DNA from 3 places in the Vibrio breoganii genome. Region 3 is predicted to be linked to each of the others. Evidence: predicted binding sites of a transcription regulator. Region 3 holds the regulator's gene; each other region holds the start of a gene.
The links. Region 3 encodes PurR, which represses purine synthesis genes. Its sites were predicted from a motif close to TNANGNAAACGTTTNCNTNA; they were not measured.
Positions count from the first base shown of each region.

Region 1 (2,276 bases), 430 kb from region 3:
AGCTCATCAGGCAAAGGTCAAAGCGTTATCCGCACGCAAGAAGATGTACAAAAAGCATGGGACTACTCTCAAGAGGGCGGTCGCAGTGGTGAAGGTCGCGTTATTGTTGAAGGCTTCATTGATTTTGACTACGAGATCACCCTGCTAACTGTACGTGCTGTCGATGGCGTTCACTTCTGTGCTCCTATTGGTCACCGTCAAGAAGATGGCGACTACCGCGAATCATGGCAGCCACAACAAATGTCTGAAGTTGCGCTGAAAGCGGCAGAGTACGTTGCAGAAGAAATTGTTAACGCGCTGGGTGGTTACGGTCTGTTTGGTGTTGAGCTATTCATCAAAGGCGACAAGGTTATCTTTAACGAGGTGTCCCCTCGCCCGCATGATACGGGCATGGTCACCATGATCTCTCAGGATATGTCAGAGTTTGCTTTGCACGTTCGCGCATTCACGGGCAACCCTATCAACAAGGTTCGTCAAACCGGTCCTGCAGCGTCTGCGGTTATCTTAGGTCAAGGGACTTCAAGCAACCTGTCTTACACAGGTATTGAAGATGCAGTGGGCAACCCTGATACGCAGATCAGACTGTTTGGTAAGCCTGATATTGATGGTCGCCGCCGCTTAGGTGTGATTTTGACCCGCGCTAAAGACACAACGCGCGCCGTTGATGCGGCTATCGACGCAGCCAAGAAGGTTAAGATTCATTACTGATTGAATCACGCTCGATACAAATGTAGAAACGTTAGTTTCTACGTTTCCATAAATCAAAAAAGAGGTCCTAGGACCTCTTTTTTTGTTTTGCTCAAACGGTGTGTTATTTAACGTCGTCTTTCTTAAGCTCTTCCACTCGTGCTTTGAGCTTTTGCCCAGGTCTAAACGTGACCACACGACGTGCGGAAATAGGTATATCTTCACCTGTTTTCGGGTTACGACCAGGTCGTTCTTTCTTGTCTCTTAGATCAAAGTTGCCGAAACCAGACAGTTTTACCTGTTCGCCACTTTCAAGTGATTTTCGAATTTCTTCAAAAAACACTTCCACGGTTTCCTTGGCATCCCGTTTACTGTATCCAAGATTTTCAAACAGGTTTTCAGCCAAATCGGCCTTGGTGAGCGCCATAAAACTTTCCTCAAAGCTAGATGAACCATTGCTACGCTAGAGTTTGTCACTCCTAGGCTTCACTTAAATTGAAACCAACGATAGCTCCTAAAATTTGTCTCTACAATCAACTACATATTGATGACTCGATCGAAAGTGTATGCCAAGGTTTTCAGTTTCGCCAACTTTTTTCTAAATAATATTTATAAGAATTAGACACTTAGATAATTCAAGTGTTTTTACGTTAAAATTTGTCAATAAATACGACTATTTAATAAGTAAAGTTTACAAAAAAGTGAGTTTTACCGAGCAAATTCAGTCACTTGTTCTGCTATCCTAGTAATAATAGTTGAGCAAAGTGAACAGGCTCACACGGAGCTTTTAAAATTTTGAGTACACTTGTCTAATTAACATCCGCTTGAAAAGGAATTTCATGCCTACATTGTTTCCAATGCCTGCATCAAGGTGCAAGCTGTCTATTTCAATTGCTCTCGCACTCGCTAGTATTGGATGCGCAACGCAAGACGAAGTTCAAGATACCGCGCTAATTAATCCTGATATCGCTCGAATCTATTTCAACTCCACAGAAGCTCAACCCGATTACGTTCTTCATGTGTGGAATGATCAAACCTGTGACGGTTATATGGGTGATAATACCGATTGGAAGGCAGGTTTAGAGCCTAGTGGTCAAGACCCCGATTATGGTGTGTATTGGGATCTACAGATAGATCCCAACGCTGAGTGTGTCAATTTTACTCCGCACCGCTTCAACCCCGATTATCAAACATCCGCTTTAAAACTGCGTTTTTCAGATAATGTAAACGAAGGCGCTAAGGTAGGTTATGTGTTTAAAGATACTAATCGTGTTTTTTATACCCCCTCAACCACACCCCCAGAAACTGCGGTTAGCCTAAAGGGTGCCAACTCTAACTGGATATCACTTTCGCTCATATTAGTTCCCAAAAACACCACTGAAGCGGAACTGGTCATGTCTACAACCGGTGGCATGAGCATCAATGAAAGAGACAACCTTATAGAAGGTACTGCGACAAGGTTAACACTGGCACCGTCTAGCGCCTCAGCTTGGCAACAAGACTATCCTCATCTCACCGATGAGTTTGCTGCGTTTGAAATCAAGGAAGGTGATAGCAATACCATTGCCAATATGATCCGCGGCCAAATT
Region 1 is NZ_AP024864.1:1,499,561-1,501,836, forward strand. Features, by position in the region: gene purT (formate-dependent phosphoribosylglycinamide formyltransferase) at 1-708, shown strand, start outside; gene ihfA (integration host factor subunit alpha) at 812-1,114, opposite strand; gene pulA (pullulanase-type alpha-1,6-glucosidase) at 1,527-2,276, shown strand, end outside.
Region 1: ihfA (integration host factor subunit alpha) is a predicted target of PurR. The motif match lies at 1,270-1,289, and genes of this name have one in related genera.

Region 2 (2,276 bases), 300 kb from region 3:
ATGGCAAGTCTGCTTGAGCAAGCAATGCTTGAATCTGTTTAGGGTTGAACGACATCTTTAGAGTAGGTTGTCCACCTTTCTCAGACGGTGTAATCGTTGAAAGAAAGCGGCTACTTTGAGTAATAGCTTTCTTCACTACCGCATTATCCAAAGAGGCAGCGTCACCAGTTGCTCGAACGATAACATCTCTCATGCCTTCGCGACGAGCCAACTCTTCACCGCTGTATCTTGCATCTTCTTTCTGTTTAATCACCACTGCTTCGGTATCAAACACATTGACCTTAGTGACTGCAAACGCAGAAAAAGACGTTAACGCCGCTAGCATACAAGCCAAAAATCGCATAAATAACTCAATAATATGAAGTAGTTAGAAAATAATAAGCAAAGATTGTAAAACCAACAAGTAGAGTCACTAGAAAGCGCCCCATTCTTGTTGGTTTTTTGGGTATTATTTAGTACCGAAGATCTTGTCGCCAGCGTCGCCTAGACCAGGAACAATGTAGCCCTTGTCATTCAAGCACTCATCGATCGCAGCTGTGTATAGCTCGATATCAGGATGAGCTTTTTCTAGTGCTTCAATACCTTCAGGCGCCGCTACAAGCACAAGTGCCTTAATAGTCTTACAGCCTTGTTCTTTAAGCAGGTCGATGGTGGCAATCATAGAGCCACCCGTTGCCAGCATTGGGTCAACAACCAGTGCAATTCGCTCATCAATGCATGACGCTAGCTTATTGAAGTATGGAACAGGCTCTAGGGTCTCTTCGTCGCGGTACACACCAACGACACTGATTTTTGCACTAGGTACGTGCTCTAACACGCCGTCCATCATGCCAAGACCTGCACGCAAAATTGGCACTACTGTAACCTTTTTGCCTTTAATTTGGTCAATTTCAACTGGGCCATCCCATCCATTGATCGTTACGCGCTCAGTTTCGAAGTCTGCCGTCGCTTCGTATGTGAGTAGGCTACCTACTTCTGTAGCTAACTCTCTAAAACGCTTGGTGCTAATGTCCCCTTCGCGCATCAAACCCAACTTATGTTTCACAAGAGGGTGTCTTACCTCAACGACTTTCATGCCTTTCTCCAGTCTAAAATCAACAAACCTAGGAATTATATACCCAAACGACACCAAGTTACGAGTCGCACAGCCCTCTAGGCGCAATTAATCCCAACTAAAGAATGCAATTTACGACTATCTAAAAAGTGAGCCTGTATTGCTAGGTAACAGATTACTTTAATTGCAAAATAAATCATCATCTAGGGGCTCAAATCAATAACAATCAGAAATAACCGCGCAAACGTTTGCTATTGTCGATTATCCCTTGTTAGAATAGCGCCGATTTTTCTTCCCTAACTTTTTCTAAACGAGGAATTTCCCGTGAGTAGTAACAAGGCTTCTCTTAGCTACAAAGATGCTGGTGTAGACATTGACGCTGGCAACGCACTGGTTGACAAAATTAAGGGTGCTGTAAAACGCACACGTCGTCCAGAGGTCATGGGTGGCATTGGTGGCTTTGGCGCATTATGCGAACTGCCAACCAAATATAAGCAACCAGTACTGGTTTCGGGTACAGACGGCGTTGGCACTAAATTACGCCTTGCACTAGATATGAAAAAGCACGACACCATCGGCATCGATTTGGTTGCTATGTGTGTGAACGACCTGATCGTTCAGGGTGCTGAGCCTCTATTTTTCCTAGATTACTACGCGACAGGGAAGCTCGACGTAGACACTGCTGCTGATGTAGTTGCTGGTATTGCTGAAGGCTGTGTACAGTCTGGTTGTGCACTTATCGGTGGTGAAACTGCAGAAATGCCTGGCATGTACGAAGGCGACGACTACGATGTTGCTGGATTCTGTGTTGGTGTTGTAGAAAAAGAAGACATTATCGATGGCACTAAAGTGGCAGCCGGTGATGCTTTGATTGCTGTAGGTTCAAGCGGCCCACACTCAAACGGTTACTCTCTAGTTCGTAAGATCCTTGAGGTGTCTAATGCAGATCTAAACCAAGATCTTGAAGGCAAGCCACTGGGTGAGCATCTACTAGAACCAACTAAGATTTACATCAAATCAGCACTTAAAATGATCGAGAAGCATGATATCCACGCTATCTCTCATATTACCGGTGGTGGTTTCTGGGAAAACATCCCTCGCGTTCTTCCTGAAGGTACTAAAGCAGTTATCGACGGCAACAGCTGGAACTGGCCTACTATCTTCAACTGGCTTCAAGAGAACGGCAACGTTACCACTCACGAAATGTACCGTACATTCAACT
Region 2 is NZ_AP024864.1:767,885-770,160, reverse strand. Features, by position in the region: gene OCU35_RS03650 (DUF2066 domain-containing protein) at 1-343, opposite strand, end outside; gene upp (uracil phosphoribosyltransferase) at 449-1,075, opposite strand; gene purM (phosphoribosylformylglycinamidine cyclo-ligase) at 1,379-2,276, shown strand, end outside.
Region 2: purM (phosphoribosylformylglycinamidine cyclo-ligase) is a predicted target of PurR. The motif match lies at 1,291-1,310, and genes of this name have one in related genera.

Region 3 (2,276 bases):
CATCTCGCCTTAGAATTGGACTTCCTTGGTAACCTAATTATTCGCTCCAATGAGCTAGAGCAAGAGTCTCACCTTGAGCAAGCACTAGCTGAACAAAAGGCGTTAATAGAAGAGCATATCCTTTCTTGGATACCGCAATTTTCTGAAAACTGCACTCAATATGATGAGTTTGGTTTTTATTCTTCCGTCGCCGAATTGCTCGTTAACTTCTGTGAATTAGATTGCCGCTATCTGGGCAATGAGTAATAGATTCACATTATGGCCATAAATGCATTGTCAGCACTTGCATTTATGGCTAGACTGCCCGGCGCAATCGTTTGCAGTATAGGCCAAGAGTGCTAACCTCTTCCTAACATTCCATTTTCAATAACCCTCGGTTTTCTTTACAAGGTATAGCATGGCAACCATTAAAGACGTCGCAAAGCTAGCTGGTGTGTCCACTACCACTGTTTCCCACGTGATTAACAAAACTCGTTTTGTTGCAGAAGCAACGCAAGAACGTGTAATGGACGCAGTAAAAGAGCTTAACTATGCACCAAGTGCTGTAGCTCGTAGTCTTAAATGTAACACCACTCGCACCATTGGCATGTTGGTAACTCAGTCGACGAACCCATTCTTTGCAGAAGTGGTCGACGGCGTAGAAAGCTACTGTTACCGCCAAGGCTATACCCTTATCCTATGTAACACTGGTGGGTTATATGAGAAGCAGCGTGACTACATCCGCATGCTTGCAGAGAAGCGTGTCGACGGTATTTTGGTTATGTGTTCAGACCTGACTGAAGAGCTGCGTGGCATGCTAGATTCTCACCCTGGTATTCCGAAAGTAGTTATGGACTGGGGCCCAGAATCATCTTCTGCAGATAAGATCATCGATAACTCAGAAGAAGGTGGCTATCTAGCAACTAAATACCTTGTCGAAAATGGTCATAAGCGAATTGCTTGTCTGACAGGTCAAGCTGAGAAACTGGCGTGCATCGAGCGTATTTCCGGTTATAAGCGTGCTCTAAAAGAAGCGAACATCGATTTTGACGAGAAACGTATTTTCGAAGGCAACTTCGAGTGTGATACAGCCGTTGAAACTGCCGACAAGCTGTTTGCTATTCCAGAAGAGCAGCGCCCTACTGCTGTGTTCTGTTTTAACGACATCATGGCACTAGGCTTGATCAGTCGCCTAAGACAGCATGGTCTATTGGTTCCTGAAGATATTTCGATCATTGGCTACGACAATATCGACCTTGCAGCCTACTTTGCACCTCCACTGACTACGGTTCACCAACCTAAGCGTCGTGTGGGCAAGACTGCATTTGAGATCCTTCTTGAGCGTATCAAGGATAAAGATCACGACCGCCGTGTCTTTGAAATGCACCCAGAGCTGATTGAACGCGCGAGTGTGCGTAATCTTAATGCTGGATAAGTTGTAGAATATTTAAGAACGGCAGCCCTAGGGCTGCCGTTTTTGTTTGCTAAGTTAAATCCTTACCAATAACAAAAGTCATCCTTGAACTTCCAAACCCGTCACCCTCGAGTGCTTCTATCGAGAGTCTACTACCTCCGGAACTCTTCAGGTTCCCGATAAAAGCATTCGGGAACGACGAGCGGGGTTTGAGGTTGTATTTTTACTCTGTAATTTGAGTCAGCTCAGTATTAAACTGCTCGCCCAAAGCCCACCCTACAGAACACACCAAAGCCCCAAAACACGTCACCCTCGAGAGCTTCTATCGAGGGTCTACTACATCGGTAGTTCTTCAGGTTCCCGATAAAAGGCTCGGGAACGACGGTGTGTTTTGGATGGTGCGTTTGTGCTGTCATTTGAGTCCGCTCAGTATCAAAACAAAGCACTCAGAACCCCCAAACACGTCACCCTCGAGTGCTTCTATCGAGGGTCTACTCTCTGCGGAACTCTTCAGGTTTCCGATAGAAGCGATCGGGAACGACGAGGGGTTTGGATGGTGCGTTTGTACTGTAATTTGAGTACGCTCAGTGTCAAAACAGAGCACCCTACAGTAACCAAACACGTCACCCTCGAGCGCTCCTATCGAGGGTCTGCTACCTCCGGAACTCTTCAGGTTCCCGATAAAAGCACTCGGGAACGACGGGAAGATCGATGGTCAAATTCACTCGCGAGCAACGAGCATACGCACACGACTTAATACAAGCACCACCTTCTCACCTTAAAATAATTAATTTGAAAGTTTTTTATTGCTCGTCGTGTCTCTATACTTACTCAGGATGATAAGGGCAGAATCATGAATAAGAAATTGATAATCGGGCTAATT
Region 3 is NZ_AP024864.1:1,072,858-1,075,133, reverse strand. Features, by position in the region: gene torD (molecular chaperone TorD) at 1-246, shown strand, start outside; gene purR (HTH-type transcriptional repressor PurR) at 398-1,414, shown strand; gene OCU35_RS05090 (TVP38/TMEM64 family protein) at 2,247-2,276, shown strand, end outside.